Regions from separate parts of the Mesobacillus boroniphilus genome, predicted to be linked through region 3. Evidence: predicted binding sites of a transcription regulator. Region 3 holds the regulator's gene; each other region holds the start of a gene.
The links. Region 3 encodes Rex, which represses fermentation and respiration genes when NADH is low (regulators of the CRP and FNR family bind a similar motif). Its sites were predicted from a motif close to TTGTGAAATATTTCACAA; they were not measured.
Positions count from the first base shown of each region.

Region 1: DYI25_RS09300 (cytochrome c oxidase subunit 2A) is a predicted target of Rex. The motif match lies at 3,374-3,391, and genes of this name have one in related genera.
Region 2: DYI25_RS18805 (formate/nitrite transporter family protein) is a predicted target of Rex. The motif match lies at 4,007-4,024, and genes of this name have one in related genera.

Region 1 covers NZ_QTKX01000001.1:1,820,093-1,830,015, forward strand. The annotation lists gene DYI25_RS09285 (isoprenylcysteine carboxyl methyltransferase family protein) at 1-29, opposite strand, end outside; gene DYI25_RS09290 (type III polyketide synthase) at 31-1,116, opposite strand; gene DYI25_RS09295 (SDR family NAD(P)-dependent oxidoreductase) at 1,418-2,191, opposite strand; gene DYI25_RS09300 (cytochrome c oxidase subunit 2A) at 3,605-3,754, shown strand; gene DYI25_RS09305 (cytochrome c oxidase subunit II) at 3,782-4,258, shown strand; gene DYI25_RS09310 (b(o/a)3-type cytochrome-c oxidase subunit 1) at 4,258-5,913, shown strand; gene asnS (asparagine--tRNA ligase) at 6,296-7,687, opposite strand; T-box leader at 7,741-7,974, opposite strand; gene DYI25_RS09320 (EamA family transporter) at 8,268-9,173, opposite strand; gene DYI25_RS09325 (carboxypeptidase M32) at 9,369-9,923, opposite strand, start outside.
Region 2 covers NZ_QTKX01000003.1:289,991-299,913, forward strand. The annotation lists gene DYI25_RS18775 (DUF2922 domain-containing protein) at 1-76, opposite strand, end outside; gene DYI25_RS18780 (DUF1659 domain-containing protein) at 113-328, opposite strand; gene DYI25_RS18785 (PH domain-containing protein) at 663-1,031, opposite strand; gene DYI25_RS18790 (hypothetical protein) at 1,267-1,842, shown strand; gene DYI25_RS18795 (mechanosensitive ion channel family protein) at 1,931-3,022, shown strand; gene DYI25_RS18800 (acetate uptake transporter) at 3,240-3,857, shown strand; gene DYI25_RS18805 (formate/nitrite transporter family protein) at 4,151-4,981, shown strand; gene DYI25_RS18810 (cation acetate symporter) at 5,175-6,740, opposite strand; gene DYI25_RS18815 (hypothetical protein) at 6,740-7,102, opposite strand; gene DYI25_RS18820 (helix-turn-helix domain-containing protein) at 7,301-8,536, shown strand; gene DYI25_RS18825 (ABC transporter ATP-binding protein) at 8,618-9,923, opposite strand, start outside.
Region 3 covers NZ_QTKX01000007.1:4,507-14,429, forward strand. The annotation lists gene DYI25_RS21950 (ABC-F family ATP-binding cassette domain-containing protein) at 1-1,013, opposite strand, end outside; gene moaC (cyclic pyranopterin monophosphate synthase MoaC) at 1,193-1,687, shown strand; gene DYI25_RS21960 (redox-sensing transcriptional repressor Rex) at 1,715-2,380, shown strand; gene DYI25_RS21965 (YdiK family protein) at 2,406-2,606, opposite strand; gene DYI25_RS21970 (CPBP family intramembrane glutamic endopeptidase) at 2,610-3,341, opposite strand; gene groES (co-chaperone GroES) at 3,723-4,007, shown strand; gene groL (chaperonin GroEL) at 4,065-5,690, shown strand; gene DYI25_RS21985 (hypothetical protein) at 5,971-6,672, shown strand; gene DYI25_RS21990 (ECF transporter S component) at 7,208-7,732, opposite strand; gene DYI25_RS21995 (glycine betaine uptake BCCT transporter) at 7,963-9,504, shown strand; gene DYI25_RS22000 (ABC transporter substrate-binding protein) at 9,788-9,923, shown strand, end outside.

The DNA of each region.
Region 1 (9,923 bases), on a different contig from region 3:
ATCAATCCTACAAATATGAGGAATATCATGTTATTCCCACCTCATCAAGAGCAATTCCGAGCTAAAACCTGGACCAAGTGCAGCACCCAGTCCAAGATCGCCTTCCTCTGCAGTCTCCATGAACCTTTTTAATACATATAGTATTGTCACTGAAGACATATTCCCATATTCTTTTAAGACTTCCTGTGATGTCTCGGTCATTGTTTCAGGGAACTTCAGAGCAGAAACATACGCATCCAGGACTTTCTTTCCTCCTGGGTGAGCAATAAAATGATCAAGATCTTGAACGTCAAGACCATTGGTATTTAAAAACCTTAAGACATTTGGCTGGAGCCAGTTTTCGATTATCGTCGGTATATCCTTGGAAAATACGACATAAAGTCCCTCATTTTTCACTTCCCACCCCATAACATCTTCAGAATCAGGCATGGTTGTGGACTGTGTACCGATAATATTAGGTGCAGCATTTTTTTTCATTATATTTTCATAACCAGAATCATCACCACAAACCAGAGCACACGCAACCCCGTCCGCAAACAGTGAAGTACCGATCAGATTGCTTTTTGTACGGTCGTTCCGCTGGAAGGTTAAACTGCACAATTCTATTGATAGCACAAGTACTTTTGCTTCTGGATATGCAAGACAGTACTCATATGCACGCGAGAGCCCTGCTGCCCCACCAGCACATCCCAGTCCCCAAATCGGAATCCTTTTAGTGTATTGTGATGACGGGAGGATATTCATGATTCTCGCATCAATGCTGGGCGTCGACAAACCCGTGCTGCTGATTGTGAAAATAGCATCGATTTCTTCAAGATGAATTTCATCATTCAAAAAATCGTCATTCTTCAAACATCTCGAAATTGCCTTAGCTCCCAGATCTACAGCTGTTTCTATATACGCATCGTTCTTCTCTTCAAATGTATGATCCACTTCGAACCAGTCCAAGTCTTTGGCAAAATGCCTTTTCTCGATTTGCCCATTTTGAAAGACGGTAAGCAGACGGTTTATATCCTTAAAGGACTCCTTAAATAGTTTCTCTGCAAAGTCCATTACTTTTTCCTGTTCAATAGAATATGGCGGCACGGCTTCCGCGATGGATATAACTCTGGGCATATTTATACTCTCCTCACATCTATGTACGGTTACTTTTTCCATTTACCCGAAGAGTATGCAATCAAACTATGATTGGAGGAAAACGAAAAAAAAGCTTTCCCCAAATAGGAGAAAGCTAACGTTTTGAAGGAGTTGCTGTGCATGTTTATTATACAATGCTATAAAACCATATACATTATAAAATCTTTACCAGTTGACAACTCAGTGTTCTACTACACTTTGTCGACCTTTTCGGCTAAGCACATCTCCCTTTAATCTTAGGGTGCTTTTCGGTAAATAAGCTCCTCTACATTGCTCTTAATCAGAATCCATGAATCGTCATTCCACCATCGACAAATAATGTTTGTCCGGTCACATAATTTCCTGCTTCTGAGCTCAGGAAGACGACTGGTCCTACTAGCTCGGGCAATTCGCCGATTCTCTTCAACGGTGTAACTGCCAGGATGTCATTCACATATTCCTCATCGGCTAAAAGCTTTTCAGTCAGGGGTGTTTTGAAATACCATGGTCCGATTGAGTTCACATTGATTCCGTGTTGTCCCCATTCCATCGCGAGCACCTTTGTCATCTGCATGAGCGCTGCCTTAGTAGCCGCATAGACGACACCGGTCCTGAGAGCTACTTGCCCAGCTACAGACGCGATATTAATGATTTTGCCCCCTGATTCATGTTCCTTCATGATTTTCCCGGCTTCCTGGGACATCATGAATGCTGATTTCAAATTGGTATCCATGATCTTTTGCCATTCTTCATCCGTCGCCTCTAAAGCCTTTGAGCGGATGTTCATGCCCGCATTGTTGACAAGGATATCTATCTTTCCCCATTCAGAGATTACTTTAGAAACCGAATTATGTACTTGATCCCTTTTTGTCACATCTGTCGGGAGCACAAGAGTTTTATTTCCCAATTTTTCAATTACCGAAGAAGTTTCCTTGAGATCTTCCTCCGTTCGTGCAAGTAAGGCAACATCTGCTCCAGCTTCAGCCAGACCGATTGCAATCGCCCGGCCAATCCCTCTGCCAGCACCAGACACGACCGCTGTTTTTCCTTTCAAATCAAAAGATGGCAAAAACATACCTATCATCCTCCCGCTCTAAATTGAGTTAATTTTAACATAATACGCAGGAAAATAAGGTTTTCTCGCCTAGCAAAAGGCAGTTTTCGTCTTATTTGTTACTTTTCAGACAAGCCATTACATTCGTATTATTACAGTCTTCGCACACTTTTTGTCTGGACATCTGAATTGATATGGCATCATAACGTACAAGCAAAAGGAAATAAGCCGAAAGAAAAAGCACCAAACGAGGTGCTATTTTTCGTTGGACTGCTTTTGCACCTCAATCCAGATTTGTTTTTCTGCTGCTCCCCCACATTTTTTACATACGCTCACTTCATCATAAATGAGGCGGCAATGTTCACAATAAAACTTCTGCATTTGTACCACTTCCTGAAAGATCCATTTTCTATTAGTTTATTAGCAAAACGCGAAATGGTGATTCCTTTTATCTTTGTTGCTAAATCGTATGTAAGCATATAACCTTTAATCGGTGTTAGGATTGAAGGTTTCTTAATCGATGGATTATTTTAGTCATTAGTTTTAGGAAAAATCGTTTAAATGTTTTTAAATGTCCACTTTTATTCAGTCAGCTTTAAGGATAAAGAGGACAAGCTGTCAAAAATCCTCAGGTATTTTGACAGGTTTGATGCTGCAGAAGCCAAAGCTGTCGTGATTCCTCTGTTATTTTGACAGGTTTTATGCTGCAGAAGCCAAAGCTGTCATGATTCCCCTGTTATTTTGACAGGTTTGATGGTGCAGAAGCCAAAGCTGTCATGATTCCCCTGTTATTTTGACAGGTTTGATAGTGTAGAAGCCAAAGCTGTCATGATTCCTTGATTATTTTGACAGGTTTGATGGTGCAGAAGCCAAAGCTGTCATGATTCCCCTGTTATTTTGACAGGTTTGATAGTGTAGAAGCCAAAGCTGTCATGATTCCTTGATTATTTTGACAGGTTTGATGGTGCAGAAGCCAAAGCTGTCATGATTCCTCTGTTATTTTGACAAGTTTGATGCTGCAGATGCCAAAGCTGTCATGATTCCTCTGTTATTTTGACAGGTTTGATGGTGTAGAGAACAAAGCTGTCAAAAATCCGCGGTTATTTTGACAGGTTTCAAGATGAAGAGGGCAAAGCTGTCAGGAATCCACTTTTATTCAATGTCAAGTCGTTCTGTCACATCTCGATCTGTTCCCCTGTACTTTTGCTCACTTTTTCACAAAATTGTTTTCACAGATTATTCACATTTACCCCTCGTTCCATGTGACTTAAATCACTGTATTGACGCGTTTTCACCATTAACATAGTAAATACATCAGGTATGAACAATTTGTGAACTGTCCGAAACCATATTTACGTTTCCAAATTGTTTTGTATTATGAGAATGTACTTATCATTTTTAAACGAACATTTTTTACGAAGGGAGTGGACCGGAATGGCTCAGCCTGGAATTGGGAAGAAAACACAAACAAAAGTGGAAGACCAATCTTCCTTGAAAGGAACACTTGCATCCGTTTTCTTGTTAGGATTCTTTTTAATCGTTACTTGGGTAAGCGTTTATTTCTTATTTGTAGATCGTTTCTAAGAGATACCAAAAGGGGAGAAAGAAGTTATGCACATTCATAAATTTGAGAAAATCTGGCTGATATTCGGAATTACGACATTGATCGTATTCCTATCTGTAATTGGGGTTAGCGCCTTCTATTTAGGCAACCAGCCTCCAAGCTGCCTGGCAACAATCAATCCTGAAAAGGTAGATACTACAGCACCTTTCGATGAGCCAGGATTGAAGAAGGTTGAAGGAAAAGAATGGGATTACGAGCTTGTTTTCGTAGCCTCCGCTTTTGCCTACAACCCTGGACAGGTAGAAGTTCCAAAAGGAGCTAAAGTGAAAGTAATCGCGACTACAAAGGATGTCATTCATGGCTTCCAGGTTGCGGGCACTAATATCAACATGATGCTTGAGCCTGGCTATATCAGTGAGTACGTCACAACGTTTGATAAAGCCGGCGATTATCTGATTGTTTGTAATGAATATTGTGGTGTCGGACACCACATGATGTCGTCTAAAATCAAGGTGGTGGAATAATGAATACAACATCAATCAATCCAAAAGTTGACCGCCGCGACGGCAAACTAGCAATGGCCCACTTCTATGTCGCTTTCATCGCCCTTGCAATCGGCGGACTTGCAGGTTTGCTCCAGACACTTGTCCGATCAGGAAAATTCGAATTACCTTCATGGACTGGGTATTACCAGATCCTTACAATCCATGGTGTTGTACTTGGACTGGTTCTAACAACATTTTTCATTATGGGATTCCAGCTATCTCTTGTGAGTAAAACATCTGGAACATTAACTGATAAACAGCGAAAGACTGGCTGGATTGGTTTCTGGACGATGACAATCGGTACTGTTATGGCAGCTATCATGATCCTAACAAACCAGGCTTCTGTCCTATATACTTTCTACGCACCATTACAAGCACACGCACTCTTTTACTTAGGACTTACACTTGTAATCGTCGGAAGCTGGATTGACGGAGCCGCATTGATTATGGCTTATACTTCATGGAGAAAAGCTAATCCTGGAAAGCCTAGCCCATTGCTGACTTTCATGGCACTTGTTAACACGCTTATGTGGATTGTAGCGACGATTGGTGTCGCGGCAACTGTATTATTCCAACTGCTTCCTTGGTCACTAGGCCTTGTAGAGCGTGTAGATGTACTGGTTAGCCGTACATTGTTCTGGTATTTCGGCCACCCTCTTGTGTATTTCTGGCTATTGCCTGCATATATGGCTTGGTACGCAATCGTGCCAAAAATCATTGGTGGAAAGATTTTCTCTGATTCATTAGCAAGGATGTCGTTCATCCTGTTCCTGTTGTTCTCGATTCCAGTAGGTTTCCACCACCAGTTGATGGAACCGGGTATTGACCCTGCATGGAAATTCCTGCAAGTAATACTGACATTCCTTGTTGTTATCCCGTCATTGATGACCGCATTTTCATTGTTTGCGACATTTGAAATGTTTGGACGTTCAAAAGGATCTACTGGTCTATTTGGATGGGTGAAAAAGCTTCCTTGGGGAGATGCCCGATTCGCAGTGCCTTTCATCGGAATGCTTGCATTTATACCAGCAGGAGCTGGCGGACTTGTCAATGCATCCCACCAGTTGAACCAAGTAGTACACAATACAATCTGGGTTACAGGACACTTCCATTTGACCCTTGCAACTTCCGTCGTCCTGACTTTCTTCGGGATTTCTTATTGGCTGGTCCCTCACCTTACTGGAAGGGTACTAACAAAAGCTATGAATAAACTTGCCATTATCCAGGGGATTGTTTGGGCAATCGGAATGACATTCATGTCTGGGGCAATGCACGCAGCCGGCCTGCTTGGAGCCCCACGCCGTTCATCATTCTCAACCTACGGCGGTTCAGAGCAAGCTGCTGAATGGATTCCTTACCAGGTTGCACAGGCAGTTGGCGGATCCATCCTGTTCCTTGGAATCATTCTTATGCTTTACATTTTTATTAACCTTGCTTTCTTCGCACCTAAAGGTGAAGAAGAATTCCCTGTAGGAGAAGTTGCAGATGAAGCAGAAAAAACTCCGATGGTTTTTGAAAACTGGAAGCTATGGCTCGGTATCACAGTTCTTTTGATCCTGTTCGCTTACACTATACCGTTTATCGATATGATTGAGAATGCACCGATTGGATCGAAGGGATATAAGTTCTTTTAGAAAATCAATTTACCTGTATCATAATAATGGGTTCTCTTTTAGAGTATAAAAAGCAAAAAATTAACCAAAAGAGGGTATGAAATCACAAAAGATTTCACACCCTCTTTTTTATTGTTATAAAAGCATTTATACGATTAAACAATATAAGCTAAAGCTAAATAACACAATAATTAGCATGCTGATCTTGTTCATTCTCACCCTGTTTTTTTACACACGAAATACCTGGGATTAAATCGATCATAACCTGATGTCTTTCAATATAAGGGTTTGCCAAATAATATAATGTTTTAAATATAGTGTGGAACTTTATGGTAAAATCATAGAATAGCTTATTCGACTTCCTTGAAAAAAAATAGGATGCCGAAGCATCCTATTTTTTAAATTAAAATTCCGCATTTCCTGGTGTACGAGGGAATGGTATGACATCGCGGATGTTCTTCATCCCAGTTAGATACATAACAAGTCGTTCGAACCCAATACCATACCCAGAATGCTTTGTGCTACCGTATTTTCTAAGCTCTAGATACCACCAGTAATCTTCTTCCGACATACCAAGTTCCTTAATTCGATTTGCAAGGACTTCTTCTCTTTCCTCACGCTGGCTTCCCCCGATTAACTCGCCAATACCGGGAACCAAAAGGTCAGTCGCAGCAACTGTCTTGCCATCCTCATTCGCTCTCATATAAAATGCCTTAATTTCTTTCGGATAGTCGGTTACGAAGACAGGACGCTTGTAAATTTCCTCGCTTAGGTAACGTTCATGTTCGGTTTGCAAATCCGTACCCCATTCAACAGGGTATTCAAATTCCTTACCTGAGTTCTTTAATAATTCTACAGCTTCGCTATAAGTAACCCTTCCGAAATCTGATTCCAATGCATTCTGCAATCTTTCAATAAGCGTTTTATCAATAAAGCTGTTAAAGAAGGCCATTTCTTCTGGTGCATGCTCAAAAACGTAATCAATGACATACTTGACCATTTCTTCTCCTAGGTCCATGATATCCGGTAATTCTGCAAAGGCAACTTCCGGCTCGATCATCCAGAATTCGGAGGCATGTCGTGCCGTATTGGAATTTTCTGCTCTGAATGTCGGACCAAAGGTATACACATTACGGAAAGCAAGAGCAAAGCTCTCGACATTTAATTGACCGCTAACGGTTAAGTTGGTTTCTTTGCCGAAGAAATCTGCACTGTCATCCACTTTTCCGTCTTCGGTTTTTGGAAGCTTGTTCAAGTCCATTGATGTCACACGGAACATTTCCCCTGCTCCTTCAGTATCGCTTCCGGTAATAATCGGTGTATGTACATATACAAACCCTTTGTCTTGAAAGAATTTGTGAAGGGCATAGGATGCAAGAGATCTTACTCTGAAAACAGCTGAGAAGGCGTTGGCTCTCGGACGTAAATGAGCAATTGTTCTCAAGTATTCAAGGGTATGTCTCTTTTTTTGTATAGGATAATCTGTATCCGATAATCCTTCGACTACAATTTTTGTCGCTTTAATTTCAAAAGGCTGCTTCATTTCAGGAGTTGGAACAAATTCACCTTCTACTAATACAGAAGAGCTGATAGGCAACTTCGTAATTTCTTTGAAGTTATCAAGGGTATCCTCAAAAACAACTTGTACACTCTTAAAGAATGTTCCATCGTTCAACTCCATAAAGCCAATGGTTTTAGAATCACGAAGAGTACGGATCCATCCTGTAATTTGAATAGTTTGGTCTTTAAAATTTTCTTGATTTCTGTATAAATCTTTTACTACGGTCTTAATCATAATGAGCCTCCTTATGGTAATTTTTCGCAATAAAAAAAGCCTTCTATCCCCAAAAAAGGGACGAAAGGCTGAACTTCCGCGGTACCACCCAAATTGTCATAAAATGACCAACTTTACTAATGCATATCCCAGTCTATAACGTGCTGGAAACGTCTAAGCCTACTCACGATATCCCTTTCGGTTAGAACTCAAAGGTGTTCTTCATTTATGCATCATCACCAGGCTTCCACCGTCCCCGGCTCGCTATCGAATATAGCAAAAACTACTTTCCTTTTCATCGATTTAATAATATGTAGTTTTCAAAAGGATTTTTACTGTAATAATTTATCACAAAACATAATCTTTTGTCTAGTTGCCCCCTAATTTATATACATTTTCCCCTAAAAATCATTGTTGAACAAGGTATACAATCTAAAGTGAAACAATATATTTAAACTTTAGTTTTAACAATAAAAAGGACCTTGGTTTGAACCAAGCTCCTTTCTCTGTTAATTGGTACGTTTATTATTTGCTATTCACATAAGAATTGCTGTGCTAGTTGCTATGTTTTATCATGTTTTGCACTTCAAAAGAGATTGAATCACACAGTGAGGTGCTTTTTTTGCTTCCTGATCGGAATTGAGATATTGATAGATATTACAGATAAGATAATCAAGGCTGATCCGAGCACCTGAAGACCGCCCAGCCTGTCACCATACACCAGTATTCCCAGCATGGTGGCAATGACGGGTTCCAGTGTAGCAACTACTGCAGCAGTACTGCTTTCTGTCCTTTCAAGGCCCCAGGAGTATGCAAAATATGCAACCACAGTCGGGAAAACCCCTAACCCTATCGCATAAAGCCACGCATCCCCAGTGAAAAAGACAGCTGCCTTACTGACTATACCAGTTGTCGGAACCAGGGCAGCCGAGGCCACAAGGAATGTATACAAAGTGACCGTAAAAGGATGGTACCGTCTTAATGCAATCTTGCCAAAAATACTGTAAAGAGCGTAGCCGAATCCTGCCCCTAGGCCAATAAGGATACTGGAGACAGAAAAAGACGTTCCCCCCTGCCCTGTAATACCTGCGGCAAGCGTACAGCCGATGACTGTCATGACAATCGCAAACAGTTTCTTCCTGTTAATGCTTTCTTTCAGGAAAAGAAATGATAATACCGCAACAAAAGCAGGAGAAGTATACAGTAAAGCCACAGCAATCGGAATGTTCATCAGGTTGATTGCCGTAAAATAAGACCAATTAAAAAACACAATGCTTAAAATCCCTGTACCCACAAAAAGATACAAGTCTTTCACCCTGATTTTTAAATGACTTCGATAAAAAACAATTCCCACCAATATCAAAATAATGGCTGCAGTCAACACACGGATGGCCACAATCTCCATGGCACTGAATCCGGCATTATTCAGGCCTTTTACAAAAAAACCAATCAGGCCCCACATAGCCGCAGCAAATGCGATCATAAAATAAGGCAATTTCCCGTACATACATTCACCACACAGAAAAGATGGCAGGAAGACTGCCATCTTATTTTCTAAATGCTGTCCAAACACAAATTATTACTATACTAAAATTTAGGCTCCGTCCCCTGCGAGATTTCACACTCTTTTCAAAGGGTCATAGAAAACCAAAAGATCGAGGTACGGACTTTTAATGAAACGAGACTTTGATAAAGGGTCTTACTAGATCAGCTGATAAACTTTATTGTATTTTTCGTATAAATAATCAACTAAGTACTGAGCATTGAGCCCCTCTCCAGTTACATCAGTCATTATTTCAAGTGGTTTTTTCATTTTTCCATGTTTGTGGACGTTTTCTGTCATCCATTCTTTTATCGGCTGAAGGTTTCCTTGTTCAAGCAATTCCTCATAGTTCGGCAAATCTTTTAGCATGGCATTCTTGAACTGAGCGGCATACATGTAGCCTAAAGCATATGATGGGAAGTAGCCAAAGCTGCCCCCAGCCCAATGAACATCCTGAAGCACACCCTTTGCATCATTTTCTGGCCTTATGCCGAGATACTGCTCATATTTGTCATTCCAGATCCTTGGTAGATCCTTAACTTCTATTTCATCATTGAACAAGCCTTTTTCGATTTCATACCGCACCATCACATGCAGTGGATATGTCAGCTCATCTGCCTCAATCCTGATCAAGCTTGGCTTGGATTCATTGACTGCACGGTAGAAATCTTCTACCTTTACACCGGAAAACTGACCTGCTGAGAACTCCTGCAG
Region 2 (9,923 bases), on a different contig from region 3:
CAGTCGGATTATCAACTGTAAGCTTGGCATACTTGCCAAGGTCGGTAGCGAATTGCAGCTCAAGTGTTTTAGCCATTTATTTCACCTCCTATTGAATTAGTAGATTGCCAGATTAGATGATATCAAAGCTGTCGTTACGCTCCACAGAGCTTAACAAGTTCGCGCTAAGGCCACCAAGTGCTACAGCCGCCTGCTGAACCTGGTCAGCAGTAGCTGATTTTCTTACATAGCGGTAAGTCTTGCCCTTGAAGATCGGCTCGCCCTTCTCATCAACACCAGCCTCAAACATCAGCCTGATATTAGAATCCTTCAACATCGCCATTGCCATTTGCCTCACCTCCTTTCACCTTCTATATACAAGTGGGGAGGGGGAAAGGACAGGGTGGGTGAAAATATTTAATTTAGTAAGCCGCAAGAAGGGTTTTATCGGACAAACTGGACGGAAAAGAAGAGGAGAATGTCCGATAGGAAGGCTCTATCGGACAAACTGGATGGGAAAGAAGAGGAGAATGTCCAATAGGAAGGGACTATCGGCCGAACCGAACGGAAAAGAAGGGAAAAGTGTCCGATAGAAATCAAGCAGGATTTGATTTAGTAGGGGCACCATCGCCATGCTTCCAAAACAAAAGCATTCCCTCTTGTTATCGGGAATGCCGTTAAATTTATAAAATCGCTTCAGCTATCAGCTTATCAAACTTGCGAATATCTACGCCTTTTTTCAAGTTGACCTTAATATGGCCGGCCCTGGTCCATAATTCCACTTCGGCGTTCACGTCGAACAAGCTGCCTGCATTTTCGGTGGACCACATATTGATGGATGAATACGGCAGGGAGTAGATCTCCACCTTTTTACCGGTAAGTCCCTGCGCGTCCCTGACAATCAACCGCTTGTTTGTGAAAATCGCGCTGTCCCGAACGGTTTTATAAGCGGCGACTGCCTTTTCACCTTCTACTAAAAGCTCATTCACGTCATTAGGAATCGGGCACTCAGAGATAAACGTCCACGCTAAAATTGCTTGTGTTGCAACCATCTTCATAACCTCCCAATTTATTATTTCTCAGTTGGTATTCTGTATATAATTAGCAATCCCTGCTGCTCCGTTTAAATCTTTTTCTTTTTCCAGGGTCTTATAAAGGAAATGATGAAAATGAAGACAGTGACGGAAAATCGACATCATGCCAAGAACGAAACGGATGCTCCTCCAAAATAATTACTCTCATAATGGTTACTCTATAAGTGGAAAAAACTATATGGAGGAGACGATTTTGAAAAGAATCACCTTGGTTAAAACAGTATTAATTTTCGTCAGTAGCCTGTTCGTTTGTTATGTCGCCCAACCCGTTTATGCTCAAGTGGATATGAGTGGAGTCACCTTCATAAAATCTGAAACGAAGCGGGATCCTGAATTGGAAAAGGCGTTCAGTAAAGAGTTTGGATTGAAACCCGGAGAGGATAATGTGAGGTATTTTTATAATCGTGTCGACCTCAATGAGGATGGGGCGTCAGAGACATTTGTCTATTTAACAGGCCCTATTCTATGCGGAACAGGAGGCTGCAGCGGGCTTGTATTACAGCGTGCCAATGGCGGCTATAAAGTTATATCTCGCTTCAGTTTAGTCAGAACGCCTGTCATTATCAGTAATGATAAAACGAATGGATGGAAGGATATCATTATGTATGTATCAGGCGGAGGGATTGAACCAGGATATAAGGTGTTGAAGTTTGATGGCCATACATATCCGTTAAATCCATCGATTCAACCAGATGTGAAAAGTGGAAAGATTAAGGGGATTGGGATTATTGGTGATGATGTGACCGAAAATCCCGGGATTGAATACTAGTGGCTTGGTGAAGAAGCATGGGACGCCCTCATGCTTCTTCAATATTTGTGTTATGATGGAACGAGTAAAAATAGAGAGGAATGATGAAATGACCTGGTGGGAATATCTTTTGTCTTATGAAGTGCTGAAAAATTTGGGGATCTCCATAGGGATCTTCTTTTTATTCCTTTTATTCAGGAAGCTTTTCACGAAGTATGTGTTTAAGCTGATGTTAAAACTCGGCCAGAAAACGCCGACTGAGCTTTTCTCCAATATAACCGTCGCATTTGAGCAGCCGATTCGATGGTTATTTATCATTATAGGAATCTATGTTGCAGCGGATTATTTTCCTTTCATGGAGCAATCTAATCCACTATTCTTAAAGATTATTAGAGCGTCAGTCATCGTTCTGATCGCCGGGGGACTGTACAATCTATCTTCGGGTTCATCACTGCTCTTCATGAAAATCAATGATCGTTTTAACATGGAAATCGACCAGATTTTGATTCCATTCTTCTCAAAAGCGATCCGGTTCATCATCGTCGCAATCAGCATCAGCATTATCGCGCAGGTGTTCGAATACGATGTCAATGGATTCATTGCAGGGCTTGGCTTAGGTGGCCTCGCGTTTGCGCTGGCAGCAAAGGACGCGATTGGGAACTTGTTCGGCGGCATCATCATTATTACCGAAAAACCATTTACGATTGGTGAGTGGATCAAAACTCCGAGTGTCGAGGGAACGGTTGAGGACATTTCCTTCAGAAGCACGAGAGTCCGTACCTTCGCACAAGCCGTCGTCACGGTTCCAAATGCCATTTTAGCAAATGAATCAATCACGAATTGGAGCAAAATGGGGAAAAGGCAGATCACGTTCAAGCTAGGTGTTACGTATGACACACCTAGAATGAAGCTGCAAAGAACGATCGTTAGGATTGAAGAAACATTGAGAGCAAATGACGACATCCATCCTGATACGATTTTTGTTAAGTTTGACGAATATAATGACAGCAGCCTCGACATCTTCCTGTATTTCTTCACTAAAACAACCGTCTGGGAAGAATACCTGACAGTGAAGGAAGAAATCAATTTCGCGATCATGGAAATCCTCGAAGAAGAAGGCGTATCCGTCGCATTCCCAAGCAGGACATTATATGTGGAAACACAGGCAGATCCCGTTGGCAAAATGGCAGGAACAATGTAAGGAAGCATGGGGAAGTATCTCATGCTTCCTTTTTATATGCAATACAGCGGTACTGAAGGTGAAAAATTGCTCACCTGACAAATAAATCATATTGACTCTCCTACTTGAATCCTGTAAAGTACAAAAGTATGTTTTTGCGCAGAACGCTCTTTCTTGCAGAAGTCTCCAGTTTCTGTTTTTGGGTGGCGCTTGCGCATTACTTTATAGGAGGAAAAAAATGGATACGAAAGATCAAACACAAATTAAAATCACAACAGCAGATCCATCAGCACTTGGTTTGTTTGGACTGGCGATGGTTACATTGGTGGCATCGTCCCAGAAACTTGGAATGACAGATGGCGTTTCATTCATCATTCCTTGGGCTATTTTCCTTGGTGGTCTTGCACAGCTATATGCTGCCATTCTTGACGGCAAGCATAATAATATATTTGGAATGACAGCTTTCGGCGCGTTCGGCCTTTTCTGGTTCGGTGTCGGAACGACTTGGCTGATTCAACTTGGATTTTTCGGTGAAAGCCTTGCAGCCGACGGCGATGCCAAGCAGTTAGGAATGGCCTTCATTGGTTACCTGATTTTCAGTATTTTTATGACCGTTGGTGCCCTGGAAACAAATAAAGTCTTGTTCTTTATCTTCATATTGATCGATTTCTTGTTTATTGGACTTTCATTAAGTTCATTTGGCGTTATCCAAGAAGCATCACATATGCTGGCAGCTGTGGCGGAACTTTGTATTGCGATTCTTTCATTTTACGGATCAGCAGCCAATGTGCTGAATACCCACTTTGGAAGAGTTGTTCTGCCGATTGGAAAGCCATTCGGGATTTTTAAAAAATAATCGGAAGGGTGCTAAGCATTGCTTAGCGCCTTTTTTTTGTATTAGTACGGCCACCTCTTTAAAAATAAAACGTGTAACCGCTTTATAAATAGCCAACAAATGTTCACAAGCGAAAGAGCAGACTTGAGGTACAATTTAAGTAGTGTTGTATGTGATTTATTTCACAATTCGTTAAAAATCTTGAAGTGGACTATTAGTATCACTATCTGGATACTGCATGTTAAAAAAAAAAGGATTCGTAAGAATAGCAACAATCAATGCGAAAACAGCCATAGAAAAGGAGCCCAGACGTCATGGCCTATTACAAACCTGAACAAATTATGGATATTACAATTGGAAGCGGACAAAAGAAGACGAGTTATTCATTAATGCAAACAATGATCCTCGGTTTTCAGGCTGGAGCCTTCATATCTCTTGGCTTTCTCCTTTACATAAGAGTGACCGCCCCGCTTGCAGGGCCGCTTGAAGGCTTGAGCAGCTTGATTGGCGCAGCTGTTTTCCCGATTGGCTTGATCCTCACGCTGTTGGCGGGAGGGGAATTGCTGACAGGAAATATGATGGCTGTGCCGCTTGCAGGGCTTGCCCGCAAAGTTTCGGGCTGGCAGGTGATGAAAAATTGGAGTTTGATCACACTCAGTAATTTTCTTGGCGCCATTTTTGTTGCATATGTATTTGGACATTTGACAGGGTTGACAGAGTCGGGTATTTACCTTGAAAAAACAATCAGCATCGCGGAGCATAAAATCGAAGCCACTTTTCTCGAAGCGTTCCTTTCAGGAATCGGCTGCAACTGGTTGGTTGCCCTAGCTGTCTGGCTGTCGTATGGATCGGAGGACATGGGAGGGAAAATCCTCGGAATCTGGTTCCCGACAATGGCGTTTGTGGCTATTGGATTCCAGCACGTGGTCGCCAACATGTTCGTCATTCCGGCTGCCATTTTCGCCGGATCTTTTACATGGATTGAATACTTCCACAATTTCGTGCCCGTGTTCCTGGGAAACGCAGCCGGTGGAACGCTGTTCGTCGCTATGGCCTACTGGTATTCATACAATAAGAAAACAAGTCCGCAGAAACAGAAGCATGTTTCCTTGGTGAAAAACAGCAGTGGTGTCTCAGTGAAATAATTGTGTGAGCGACTTATTATAGAGTCGCTCTTTTTTACATGAGTGCCCGTAAAGGGTTGGAGGAACAATGCGGAGGGAGTGATCAGAAAAAGAAGCTTGGAAAACCCATGAAGCCCTAAAAAAGACTCCACAAAAGAAAGAAAAGTCACTCATCTACAAGATGAGTGACCAAAAACGAAACAGCCATGAGATTCTATGCGGCTTCTGACTCTTTGGAATGAACTTGCTTCATAAAGTCGTTTACATCGGATGGCACTTTGCGGTCGAGCTTTGAGACGATGTAAACTGACAGGAATCCGATTGGTACGGTGATGATTCCCGGTACGTTGAACTGCAGGAACTCCGGCAGTGTCGTCTTGAAGAAAATCATGTACATGGAGGCAGCGAGACCCAATACAAGGCCGGCGATGGCTCCTTTTTCCGTCATGCCTCTCCACCAGATCCCCAGGATAAAGATTGGTGTGAACGTACTTGCCGCAACAGTGAACGCTAGTGCGACAAGGTGGCCGATGGAGGCTTCTTTTACCATCAGACCAAGGACTCCATACAAAACGCCAAGAACAATGATTGAAAGTTTACCAGCGATTACGCGCTCTTTTTCAGTAATGTTTTTACGGAAGAAGGTTGCGTACAAATCATGTGCCAATGCACCTGAACTTGCGATGAATAGCCCGGAAAGGTTTGAGAATACAGCTGCGAATGCACCGGCGATGACAAGGCCAAGCAACCATTCTCCACCAAGGGCTTGTGCTGTTGACGGGACAACCATGTTATTGCCGCCGGCAATCAGATCCTTCATGACAGCTGGATCAGCTTCGCCAGTCAAGAAGATGGAGCGTCCTACTACTCCAAGGTAAACAGCGAACAAGAAGAACACGCTCGCGATTCCGATTGCCATTAGGGCGGACCTTCGGGCAGCTTTCGCGCTTGGGTTTGTGTAGAAGCGCAAAAGGATGTGCGGAAGCCCGATGGTACCAAGTGAAAGCCCGATTGTCATCGAAATGGTTTGCCAGAAGGAAGGGAAGTAGTTGCCTGTTCCAGTCCAAACAGAACCGTCAAACGGAATATCTTTTCCATCAGCCGTGAAGCTTGCTGTACCTGTGATCGTTCCTTTGAACTCATTGATGGATGCCAGGATATCTTGATAATGAAGTCCGCCCCAGATGGCTGCGCCGACCATAAGGAGGAACGCACCAAGGCGAATCCATAATTCTAATGCCTGGTTCAGAGTAGTACCTTTCATGCCGCCGATTCCCACATAGAAAATCATGACGGAACAGGTAAAAATGATTCCGAATTCATAGCTGGTGCCAAAAAACATGCTTAGGATTTGAGCAGCGCCAAGCAGCTGAGGGGCTGCATAGAAACCGGAAATAGCGAGTACGACTGCGACGGCTGCAAGGCGGGCGCGCCGGCTGTGGAACCGGTAGGCCAAAAAGTCAGCCACTGTATAGGCTCCAAAACGGCGAAGCGGTCCAGCGACGAATATCGCCAGGAGTGTCAAGCCGATCGAGAAGCAAAATGCATAGTAAGCACCGTCATAGCCGAGCTGATAGGTCAGGCCGGCAATCCCTAGGAAGGTGGCTGCGCTCAAATAGTCGCCGCCAATCGCTGAGCCGTTGGTGAACCAGCCGAAGCTGCGTCCCCCGACGAAGTAGTCGGAAGCAGTCGCGCTTCTCTTTGTAAGATAAGTGATATACACAATGGTTCCCATCAGGATTAACGTTAACAGGAATTTCGGCTCAAGGAATGTGGACATCAGCCAATCCTCCTTCCATCAGCATGAGCTGATGACTGCTCAGTTTCATTTTTCTTCAGGCGCTTTTCATATAAAGTGGTATGAATGAATGCAATGACGAACGCCATTGCCATCGCGACAATACTTGTGAAGAACCAGCTGTAGGTCATGCCGCCCCACATCCGGGAAAACATAAATTCTCCGGCGTACCAATTCAAAATAGGAATGGAAAGGATAAATACATAATAAAAGAGCGTAAGTTTAATGCCAGTACTGAATTCACTTTTCATGATTTGCTTTGTTTCTGGATCAAGCGGCTTGAGTTCGCTTACGTCGATCGTATCAGCCGCTACATAATTATACTCCCGGTACTCCCCTGCCAATTATATTCCCCCTAGATAATATTTTGGCTTTTCCCGTTATCAACATTTCCCTCCTTTAGGCAAGCCATGATATGATTAAATTGATTGTACGATAGAGAATTGTCCAATACCTTACAAATAATTATCAGAAATATACAAATATTTAATGTGATTTAAATTTTTATTCACTGATGTGAATATTGCAAGGGGGTGTCATGGTTGTATTCAATTTGGCTTGCGGTGGAAGATGAAGGGGAGTACAGAAAGCTGGCTGCATGGATTTTAGAAGAATGTCAGGAGAATTGTCAACTCGTAGACGAAGAGAATAATATACATATTGCGATTATCGAAGTGAACAAATGGCATGATTGGGTGAAAATTCATCGGTTCCGCAAACGGAATAAAGGCTGCCGGGTCATTCCGCTTCTGGACCCTTCCCTTTTGCACACCTCTCCACTGGCAATCGAGTTCAAGCTGACCTACCTCTTGGTAAAATCGGTGAAACAGCGGATTTTTTTACGTACATTAAAACGGGCGGTCGACGAGATTGAAAGTGAGAATACCAGATTCGCAGAAAGCGAGGAAGTATTCCATCATATCGGTGCGGAGCAGGCTATTGGGCAGAATGACTTGCCTTTTAGGGAGGCTTTTTTACGAAGACTGTTGTCAGGGGAAGTGAAGACAGAGGAGGAGCTTCTGCAGGCCCGCTTTTTCCTGTCAGGGGAAGCTGTTCCGAATGTGGTCTGTTTTATTCAGGGATTCGTCCGCTGTCCGGATAAACGAATACAAGAAGACTGGCAGGCTCCAACGGTCATCCAGGAGTTTTTAAAAAGACAGTTTGAAGGGTATCACCTCACTTTCCTGTCCTACAGGAAACATCTGCTCGTGCTGATTCAGGTGCCGTCGGAGTTTGGTTCATTGAAGCATTGGAAAGAGGGTGAAGGGCGAATCCTTGCGACAATTGACTCGTTGGAAAATGAATACGGGATTCAGCTTTATATTGGAGTAGGCTCCATTTATCGCGAGCCGCTGCTGCTGCACCATTCGTATAAAGAAGCTTGTAAAGCAAGGCGGACATCGCCATACGAAAGACTTCAGCTCCGTTATTATGAAGAAATCACAAAAGACATGCAAATTCAAAAATGTACCGAGTACATTTACCAGTACTGTACCGAGGACTTGTCAATCAAGCAGGTGGCCGATCAGATCAATCTGAGCGTCCCCTATTTCAGTCGTATATTTAAACTAGAAACGGGACGAAGCTTCGTCGAGTATGTCACCTTCGTTCGCATGCAGCGCGCCGTCTGGCTGCTGCGCCACACCGACCACACAGTGGAAGCCATCGCCGAAGAACTAGGGTACAACACCCCTAACTATTTCAGCGGAACATTTAAAAAATATGTCGGCCTGTCACCAAGGGATTATCGGGCGACCGAGGAGATTATTTTTGTTTAGGGGTACTGGCTTGCTGCCGAGAAAATAAAAGCATGAAGAAGGAGGTCCGCCGTAATAATGGCAGGACCTCCTTCTTCATGCTTAAGCCAGCTGCTGCTGTGCAAACTCCCTGTATAAATCATGTGTCTGGATTAATTCCTGGTGAGTGCCGATACCGGTCACTCTTCCTTTTTCTATAAAAACAATCTTATCCGCATTGACGATGGTGGAGAGCCTGTGGGCGATGACAAATGTCGTCCGGCCTTCCATCAGGCGGGTCAGGGCCTGCTGGACGATGCCTTCTGACTGGCTGTCGAGGCTGGCGGTGGCTTCGTCCATCATCAGGATTTTCGGATCACGGAGAAAGGCGCGGGCGATTGCGATTCGCTGCCTTTGACCGCCAGACAGTTTGACGCCGCGTTCGCCGACTTCCGTATCAAGTCCTTTGGGAAAGTCTGCGATGAATTGGTCGGCATAGGCCATTTTTGCGACCTCCCAAAGACGTTCATCCGGAATCTTGTCTCCGTTTTCCAGCCCATAGTACAGATTTTCGCGGATGGTTCCAGCCATCATGGCGCTTTCCTGCGAGACATAGCCGATTTGGTTTCGCCAAGAGGAAAGCGATAGTTTCTGGATCGGAGTGTCACCAATCCGGATTTCTCCTTTTGTTGGTTCGTAAAAACGTTCAATCAGGCCAAACATGGTAGTTTTACCGCCGCCGCTTGGTCCGACGAAAGCAACCATCTGGCCAGGCTGCGCATCCAGTGAAACTCCTTCAATGACCGGCTCATCCTCGCTGTAGGCAAAGCTGACATTATCGATGGTGATGGGCAGGTTGCTGATGTCTGTTTCGATGCCTTCCTGACCTTCTTCAAGCGGCTGGTCGAGAATTTCAATGATCCGTTCTGTCGCGCCTTTCGCTTTTTGCAGCTGGGTAAAGAACATCGCGAACGAAGTGATCGGCATAATAATCTGGAACAGATAAAGCAGGAAGGCAATGAGCGCCCCTGTGGACATTGTCCCGTTAACTACGCGCATTCCTCCGTAGGCAATGATGATGACAATAACGACCATGATCATGAGTTGCATGACAGGTCCAATCAACGCAAAGATTCGCGCTTCCTTCAATCCAAAGTTGAACAGTTTATCAATTCCGCCATAACCGTTATTCTCTTCAATTTTTTCCGCGGTTGAAGCTTTCATTAAGCGAATTTCCCCGAGAGTCTGGGTGATATGTCCGGTGAAAACAGCCGTCTCATCCTGCAGCCCTCGCGCAATCTTAGCCATTTTCCTGCCGAGAGGAATCATGATTGCCAGCGTGAGCGGCACGGAAATTAGCATGAGCAAGGTCATTTTCCAGTCCATCACGAGCAAAATCACCACAGCACCGATGATTGAAATAATCCCC
Region 3 (9,923 bases):
ACAGCAAGCGCATCTACCTTCAGGACATCATTCCCGCTCTGGCGTTCAATTTGGAAGCTGAACGATGCAGATTTTTCATCACCCATCGGCCTGTCCAACCGGTCTATTTTTTCAAGCTGTTTCCGACGGCTCTGGGCACGCTTAGTTGTTGATGCCCTGGCCAGGTTACGCTGGATAAAATCCTGGAGCTTGGCAATCTCATCCTGCTGCTTCTCATACAGTTTCAGATCACGTTCGTAATTCGCGGCTTTATGCTCCAAATATGAGCTGTAATTGCCTGGGAACTTCGTCAGCAGGTGGCGGGAGATTTCATATACCTGGTTCACGACCTTATCCAGGAAGTAGCGGTCGTGTGAAACGATCAGTATGGCTCCGTTATAGCCCTGCAAATACTGTTCAAGCCAGGATAGCGTGTCAATATCAAGGTGGTTCGTCGGTTCATCCAAAATCAAAATATCCGGGCGGGTCAATAATAGCTTCGCCAATGCGAGTCTAGTTTTCTGTCCTCCGCTTAAAGTGGATATTTTTGTGGAATAATCAAAAGAATGGAAGTTCAGGCCGTGTAGGACGGAACGGATATCGGCTTCATACTGGTAGCCGCCTTTTTCCTTGAACTGGACTTGCAAAAGGTCGTATTCCTTCAATACTCTTTCGTATTCTGTCGCGTTTGACAGGGTGTCAGAATCCGACATTTTTTCCTCGAGACGGCGCAAATCTTTTTCCATGCTGTGCAGATGGTCAAAAACAGCTAGCATTTCATCCCAGATGCTTTTCTCGGATTCCAGACCGGTATTTTGGGCAAGGTATCCAATTGTCGTACCTTTTGGGCGGATGATTTCGCCGCCATCGTGCGATTCGTAGCCGGCGATGATTTTTAGCAGTGTCGATTTGCCTGCCCCGTTTCGGCCGACGAGCGCTACACGGTCATTTGTCTGTATTTCAAACTTTATATTCGATAAAATAAGATCAGCAGCAAAATATTTTGAAAGCTGATTAACTTGTAATAATATCATTATTTTTCACCTCTATTGCCTTAGAGATAGTGTAACCCAATAATATAGGCACGGCAATATGTGCGAACTGCTATAGGTGGTAAGGTGTAAAAAATTCCCTATGTATTGTGAACACTGAAACAAAGTTCACACACAAGTTTGACAAAATAGTGTATCATTTGGTAGAAAGGAGCTTTAACATGGCAGAATTTACGCATTTTAACGAAGAGGGAAGAGCGAAGATGGTCGATGTAAGTGAAAAGCCGGAGACGGTCCGTACGGCAGTCGCCCATTCCAGCATAACCGTAAACGAAGATATATATATGAGAATCACTGAAAATAAAATGAAAAAAGGGGATGTACTTGCTGTCGCGCAGGTAGCAGGCATCATGGCGGCGAAAAAAACCTCTGAAATAATCCCGATGTGCCACCCGATTCCATTGACAGGCATTGACCTTTCATTCGATTGGGAGCAAAATGGTAGTGACTATGTTTTAAATATCGCAGCAGCTGTAAAAACAAAAGGAAATACGGGTGTAGAAATGGAAGCGTTAACAGCAGCTTCAGCATGTGCGCTGACTGTTTATGATATGTGCAAGGCCGTTGATAAAGGCATGGTGATCGGCAAGACGTATCTTGTCGAAAAAACCGGCGGAAAGAACGGCGATTTTAAGAGAGAAGAGAAGTTGAGATAGAAAAACGGACAGGGTGGAGGATGGAGAATGACGAATGATGCTATGAAGATTCCGCAGGCAACCGCAAAACGTTTGCCACTATATTACCGGTTCTTATTGAACTTGCATTCTTCAGGGAAGCAAAGGGTATCATCCGCAGAGTTAAGTGAAGCGGTAAAAGTGGATTCTGCGACAATCCGAAGGGATTTTTCCTACTTTGGAGCTTTAGGTAAAAAGGGATACGGATATAATGTTAATTACCTGCTTACCTTTTTCCGTAAGACACTCGATCAGGATGAACTGACGAAGGTTGCCTTAATTGGTGTCGGTAATCTCGGAACAGCGTTTTTAAATTATAATTTTTCCAAGAACAATAACACGAAAATCGAGATTGCGTTTGATGTGGCACCGGACAAGGTTGGCACGAAGATTGGAGACGTAGCAGTGTATCACATGGACGACCTTGACAAGGTTGTCGTCGAGGAAGGTATTCAGGTGGCAATCCTGACGGTTCCATCAGCTGTGGCGCAGCCGATAACAGACCGATTGGTACAGGCTAATATCAAGGGAATCCTCAACTTCACCCCGGCGAGGCTGAATGTGCCGCCGTCCATAAGGATCCACCACATTGATTTGGCGGTGGAGCTGCAGTCATTGATTTACTTTTTAAAGCATTATCCGACAGATACTGAAACAACTGAAACAGTAGAATAAAAAATAGCTCCTTCATCTGAAGGAGCTATTTTTTCTGTATATTTTTCAGTTTAAAATGGAACATAATCATTCTGATGCCGGACCCGAAGTCGAACGTAGCGAGGGCCACAAGCAAATAGCTGAAGAATCCCCAGCCTGTCTCGTTTACATTCTGGATGGCGAAATAGGTGAATAAGCTGCCTAACAAGATGTAGACAATGCCTGAAAATAAAGGCGATTGCTTCATAACTTAAAATCCCCCAATAAAGCTTTGAATTTTCTCTGCTTCTTTTATCATTCTCTCAATGTCTTCCCTAAATACGGATTGAAGCAGGACAACCATTGTATTCATTGTAACATGGGCAATGATTGGCACGATGATACGCTTTGTTTTCACATAAAGGAAAGCAAAGGTGAAGCCCATTGCTGAGTAAAGAATCACATGCTCCGGCTCCATATGCGCGAGTGCAAAAATGACAGAGCTGATCAGAGCGGCGAAAAAGAAATTCATTTTCTTATGCAGACTGCCGAAAATGATTTTCCGGAAGACGATCTCTTCTAAGATTGGTCCGATTATCGAGCTGACCAGGATGACAACCGGGAATCTTTCAATCAACTTAATGATTTCCTGTGTATTTTCCGAGCCCATTTCAATGCCAAGCATGTTTTCGATGCTTGCCGCGATTGATTGGGCGAACAGAGCAAGGAATACACCTGCGAAAGCCCAGGCAGCTGAGCTTGCCGGTGATGAAGCACCACGTAAGTCTGCATCTGTCCTGCGTTCCTTCCTTAGGAGCAGAAGCACGATTACAAGTGTTAGCGAAAAGCTGATCACGAGCCAGTAGGGAATCGAGATGGTCTCCATTTCCTCAAGACTTTTCCCCATTGCGGCTCCGATAAATGCAATAATCGGGATGCCAATCAGGCTTGAAAGCTGCATGACAATATAAGCGATAATGACGTACCAGTATTCTTTTTTCAATATGATAATCTCCTTCTATTCGGATCGTCTATGTGTATGCCGTGAAAGCTATTATAAGAATGCTATCTATCCATTTTACTAGTAATCATCGAGAAAGTTCAAATATCAGGGCGCTTCGTGAATGTTTTGGTTAAGATTCCTTGGAACTGGCATACTCTTTAAGGTGCTCTTTTTTAGCCAGGCTTCCTTCAGAAAACGCGAAATATGGTACTTGCTGTCGAAGGGAATGAGGTTGAATTTAATGCTAAATTTTATAAAAAAAGTTAGGCTTCACGCTTGCAAAAAAAATGGAGATTCATTATTATATAAATTGTGTTAGCACTCTATCGAGGAGAGTGCTAATAAAAAAATTCTACATATAATTTGAGGAGGTTGTTTCACTTGATCAAGCCACTAGGAGATCGCATTATTATCGAGCTTGTTGAGTCTGAAGAAAAAACTGCAAGCGGTATCGTTTTACCCGACACAGCGAAAGAAAAACCTCAAGAAGGTAAAGTCGTAGCTGTTGGAACAGGCCGTGTTCTTGAGAACGGCGAGCGCATTGCTCTTGAAGTTGCAGTCGGAGACCGCATTATCTTCTCAAAATACGCAGGCACAGAAGTAAAGTACCAGGGAACTGAGTACCTAATCCTACGTGAAAACGACATTCTTGCAGTAGTACAATAATCACTGCGATTATAGACAGAACGTTAAATATTAAAAATTTGAGGAGGTCTTTCTACAATGGCTAAAGAAATTAAGTTCAGTGAAGAAGCACGCCGCGCGATGCTTCGCGGGGTTGATTCTCTTGCAAACGCAGTAAAAGTAACTCTTGGACCAAAGGGACGCAACGTGGTTCTTGAGAAGAAATTCGGTTCACCTCTTATCACTAACGATGGTGTAACGATCGCGAAAGAAATCGAACTTGAAGATGCATTCGAAAACATGGGTGCTAAGCTTGTTGCTGAAGTAGCCAGCAAAACAAACGACGTTGCTGGTGACGGCACGACTACTGCAACTGTTCTTGCTCAGGCGATGATCCGCGAAGGTCTTAAGAACGTAACTGCCGGCGCTAACCCAATGGGCATCCGCAAAGGTATGGAAAAGGCTGTTGTAACAGCTGTTGAAGAGTTGAAAGCTATTTCTAAGCCAATCGAAGGCAAAGCTTCTATCGCACAAGTTGCGGCTATCTCTGCTGCTGACGAAGAAGTTGGACAATTGATTGCTGAAGCGATGGAGCGCGTTGGCAACGACGGCGTTATCACAATCGAAGAATCTAAAGGCTTCACGACAGAATTGGATGTTGTTGAAGGTATGCAGTTCGACCGCGGATATGCATCTCCTTACATGGTAACTGATTCTGACAAGATGGAAGCAGTTCTTGAAAACCCATATATCCTGATCACTGACAAGAAGATCGGCAATATCCAGGAAATCCTTCCTGTCCTTGAGCAAGTTGTACAGCAAGGCAAGCCATTATTGATCGTTGCAGAAGATGTTGAAGGTGAAGCACTTGCTACATTAGTAGTCAACAAGCTTCGCGGAACATTCAACGCAGTAGCTGTCAAGGCTCCTGGCTTCGGTGACCGCCGTAAGGCTATGCTTGAAGACATCGCTGCATTGACTGGCGGTGAAGTAATCACTGAAGAGCTTGGCCGTGACCTTAAGTCTGCTACAATCACTTCTTTGGGACGCGCTTCTAAAGTTGTTGTTACAAAAGAAAACACAACAGTCGTTGAAGGTGCTGGAGACAGCGCTCAAATTGAAAGCCGCGTAAACCAAATCCGCGTTCAAATGGAAGAAACAACTTCTGAGTTTGACCGTGAAAAATTACAAGAGCGCCTTGCTAAGCTAGCTGGCGGTGTTGCAGTAATCAAGGTTGGTGCTGCTACTGAAACTGAATTAAAAGAACGCAAGCTTCGCATTGAAGATGCCCTTAACTCAACTCGCGCTGCAGTTGAAGAAGGAATCGTATCAGGCGGTGGCGTAGCGCTTCTTAACGTATACAACAAAGTGGCTGGAATCCAAGCTGAAGGCGACGAAGCTACTGGTGTGAACATCGTCCTTCGCGCTATGGAAGAACCAGTTCGCCAAATCGCTCACAACGCTGGCCTTGAAGGCTCAGTCATCGTTGAGCGCCTGAAGCGCGAAGAAGTCGGTACAGGCTTCAACGCTGCAACTGGCGAGTGGGTAAACATGATCGAATCCGGTATCGTTGACCCAACTAAAGTTACACGTTATGCACTTCAAAACGCAGCATCCGTATCTGCAATGTTCCTGACTACTGAAGCAGTAGTTGCAGACATTCCAGAAGAAGGCGGCGGCATGCCTGACATGAGCGGCATGGGCGGCATGGGCGGCATGATGTAATTCTGTTAAATAAATAAGAGCTTCTTAAAGGACCTGTCCCTTATGGGATGGGTTCTTTTTGCATTTCTCTGTGTATTATCCACCTAGGACTAACGTCACTCATGCTAGGTTGTATATTAATTTGGAGGTGAGTCTGCCTATATAGAACAGTATTTTCAAGTGGCGAATACTGCCTAAACGAGTGGAGGTGGCGATATATCTGCGAGAATATGAATCTGAGCGATATGACTCTTGCAAATTTAGTCAATAACCTTCATATTTAAAGTATTGGAGGTGCGATATGCGACACGATATACAGCCGAATGAACAGGCATTCTCAACAAAAGAAGTGGCGGAAGAAGTAGGGATTGCTACACCCACTGTCCGAAAGTATGGCCAGATTCTGGAACGGAATGGTTACGAATTTTTGAAAGATGGCGACCGGCGTATTTTTGTTCAATCGGATATCCAAGCGCTTATAGCGCTTCGCGATACGGACAAGCCGCTGGACGATACGGCTAAGGATCTCGTGCTCCAGCAAAAGGAGCTATTGGAAAGCCCGGGCGGAACGGAAATTGCGCTTAACGATACATATGAAAACTTGCCTCAGGACCCGAACCAATTAAAAGAGGTTTTGCTTTACGTCGCCAATGAACTTGCAGCCGCACGTGAAATGAATGTGCAGCTGAAAAACGATATGGCCCAACTTAAAACAAATGTTTCCCAGCTTCAGCAGGACCATCATGTAATCAGTTCCAGCATTGGAAATTCAGCACAAAGAACAAATGCGAAGATTGAAAGAATCATCGATCAGCAAAATGTCCATTACGAAACCTTGCTTCAGCAGGAAAGAGAGAGAAGTGAACTTCTGCAAAAAGAGATACAAAAAATGCGGGAAGAACAAAAGAATGAGTGGAATTCCCAAAATGATTTTAACAAACGTCTGGAAGAAGAAATCCAGAAAAGAAAATGGGGATGGCTAACAGCGATATTCAGGAAATAAAGTGTAATAGATTGCTGGAATTTAGCGATATTCCTGTTATATCGTATTGCTGGCCGATTTAAATACAAAGAACTGTCAAGCCTGACTGTTACAATGTTTGGCTATGCTTTGATATATATCGCCTGCCGATACGCTATATCAGTCCATCCATAAAGCCACCAGACAGCGAAAAATGAGTATGGTCCCTTTACAAACAATCCCACTTTCAAAATTCAACAATTTCCCGAGAAATATCTACAAGTTATATGTAGGTATCGACAAAATCAGCAGTTACGTTTTTCCGGCAGGAAAGCACCTGCATAATTCTCTGACAATGAATTGAATACATAGAAAAAATCCCTTATGAAGTTTGCTGCTTCATAGGGGATTTTTCACTGTTGAAAGATAGTACCTCTTTTGCACTAAGATTAGTGTCTAGCTCCAGCGCCTAGCCTTCGAGATCGCTTCGGTCCGCCCAATGAAGTCAAAGAGCGACTTCACTGGGCGGACCTCCAGCGCTTGTCGGGGCTGACCAAGGCGCTTGCGCTTTTCATAGTTACAACAGTTTTTTCATTCTTCCTGCAAGTGGGATGACAATCAGACCTGCAATAACGACCTGCATCATATTGCCTGGGATTGAGCCAAATGGCTGGATCCAGTTTCCGTAGAGAACTACTTCTGCAAAATAGTAGCCTACGATTTTAATGACAAGGGCAACGAGAACTGCCAGAGAGTATACATACACTTTCTTGCCAGGCATTTTTTCAGCCATCAATCCCGCTACATAGCCCATGGCACCGACGATTACGAAAGTGAACGGCGCCCACAATGCCCAGCCAGAGATAACATCGAACAAGCCCATTCCGAAGGCTCCTGCTATCGCACCTGTTTTCCTGCCGTAAACGAAAGCGGCAATAAATAAAGGAATGTTGCCCATATGGATCAGGCCTCCATTACCCATGATTGGGAGCCTGATGTTGATGAACATGGTTGCTACAACGGTCAATGCAATAAAAAGCGCATTGACGACTAAAACTTTTGTCTTAGTTGTTTCTTTACTTGGTGAGAATGCTGCATTCATTTGGTAACCTCTTTCTTTATTCAGGACTCTTTTCGAATGCTTCGAAACAGCCTTTTTACTTACTATCATACTCCTTATTGGTAAGTTAATAAATACATAATAATATACACTTGTACAGAATTTTGGGAATTTAGATCTTCAACCTTATGGCATATTCACGAATCGATGCATTGATTTCGGGCAACATAACCTTATCTTATCTGGAAATCGATCATGGGGAGTTGGCTGAAGTGAGTAAGGTATCAAATGTGTTCTGGATTTCTCTCGTCATTGCGAGTGCATTTGTGATATGGGGCGTGGTTGCTCCGGTTCAATTAGGTGAAGTAATGGATCAAACTAAGGCATTCTTTTTAGACTCGTTTGGCTGGTTTTATCAATTGGCAGCTTCTTTCTTTCTCTTGTTTGCCATATTTTTGATTTTTAGTAAATATGGCAAAATAAGATTGGGGTCAGATGATGACAAGCCTGACTTTAGTAGAAAAACATGGTTTGCCATGCTATTTAGTGCTGGAATGGGGATTGGGTTGCTATTCTTTGGAGTTTCGGAGCCTATTTCCCACTTTGCCAATCCTCCAATTGGAGAAGGGGGCACACCTGAAGCGGCTAAAATTGCTTTGAGATACACCTATATGCATTGGGGTTTTCATGCTTGGGCTATTTACGCTGTCATCGCACTTGTCCTGGCCTACTATAAATTCAGGAAAAAGAAACCGGGTCTGATGAGTATAACCCTCAGTCCACTATTAGGGGAACGCTCAAAAGGAACGATTGGAACCATCGTTGATGTAGTCGCGGTATTTGCAACGATTTTTGGTGTAGCAGCATCTTTAGGGTTGGGAGCGGCACAAATTAATGGGGGTCTTAACTATGTAGTCGGCATTCCGAACAACTTCACGACTCAGCTTATTATTATAGCTATTGTAACTGTTCTCTTTCTCCTTTCTGCAAGCACTGGTCTGCAAAGGGGGATTAAGTATTTAAGTAATGCCAACTTAGTTTTAGCGGTCGTTTTGCTTTTTTCATTTTTAATTTTAAGTCCAACCGGGTTTGTCCTTGATCTATTTACCACAACTCTCGGGAGTTACGTGCAGAACCTCCCAAGCATGGGGTTAAGGCTCACTCCATTTAATGAAGAGCAAGCGAGTTGGATAAAGGGCTGGACGATCTTTTATTGGGCATGGTGGATTGCCTGGGCACCTTTCGTGGGGACATTCATTGCGCGTGTTTCTAAGGGAAGGACAGTGCGGGAGTTCATGATTGCCGTTCTCGTTATTCCTACACTTGTTTGTGCTTTCTGGTTTGCGGTATTTGGAGGTACTGCTATTTACTTCGAATACTTTGAAGGTGCCAACATAGCCGGGCAAAACTTAGAAACAGCACTTTTTTACGTATATGATCTTTTACCATATTCGGGTGCATTGGTCATTGTTACATTACTGCTAATTACGACATTCTTTGTTACTTCGGCCGACTCAGCCACATTCGTCTTAGGGATGCAAACAGCTAAAGGAGACTTGAACCCTCCAAATGTGGTCAAAATTGTCTGGGGGCTTTTTCTATCAGCCTCTGCTGTCGTATTAATGCTCTCCGGCGGACTGAGTGCTATGCAAACAGCCATCATAGTCAGTGCCTTTCCATTGACATTTGTATTGATTGCCATGTCATTCTCGATACTAAAAGACTTTAGATCAGAGGTCCCTGGAAAAAAGCCGAAAAAGGAAAAAGGAAAAATGTTAAAAAAAGAAGACAAGCCAGATCCGAGCCCTATTTAAAAACAGTGCAGATTGAATTTGTATCAGGTTAATTATATTAAGGCAGTTTTCAAGGACTCTCATTGAGGGTCCTTTTATTTTTATAAGGTTGTTTACAAAGAGCATTTGAAATTATGGTAAGTATATTATTTAAATTGAAATTACCTATTGTCCTAAAGTTTAGTACGTGTTAATATCAGAATATTATAAATAGTATAAAAAATAATAAAAAGGGAGGGTCAACTGACTTATCATTCACCAAGATGATACATAAGGATTTTCGTGAATTTGGGGAGGATGAAGGATGAAGAAGAGTCTGGCAGTTATATTAAGCGGTGCGATGCTCATGCTTGCTGCATGCGGAGGAAGTAATCAGGCGAGCGGAGACAAGAAAGAAAAGATGGTTAAGATCGGAATTACACAGATTGTTGAGCACCCAT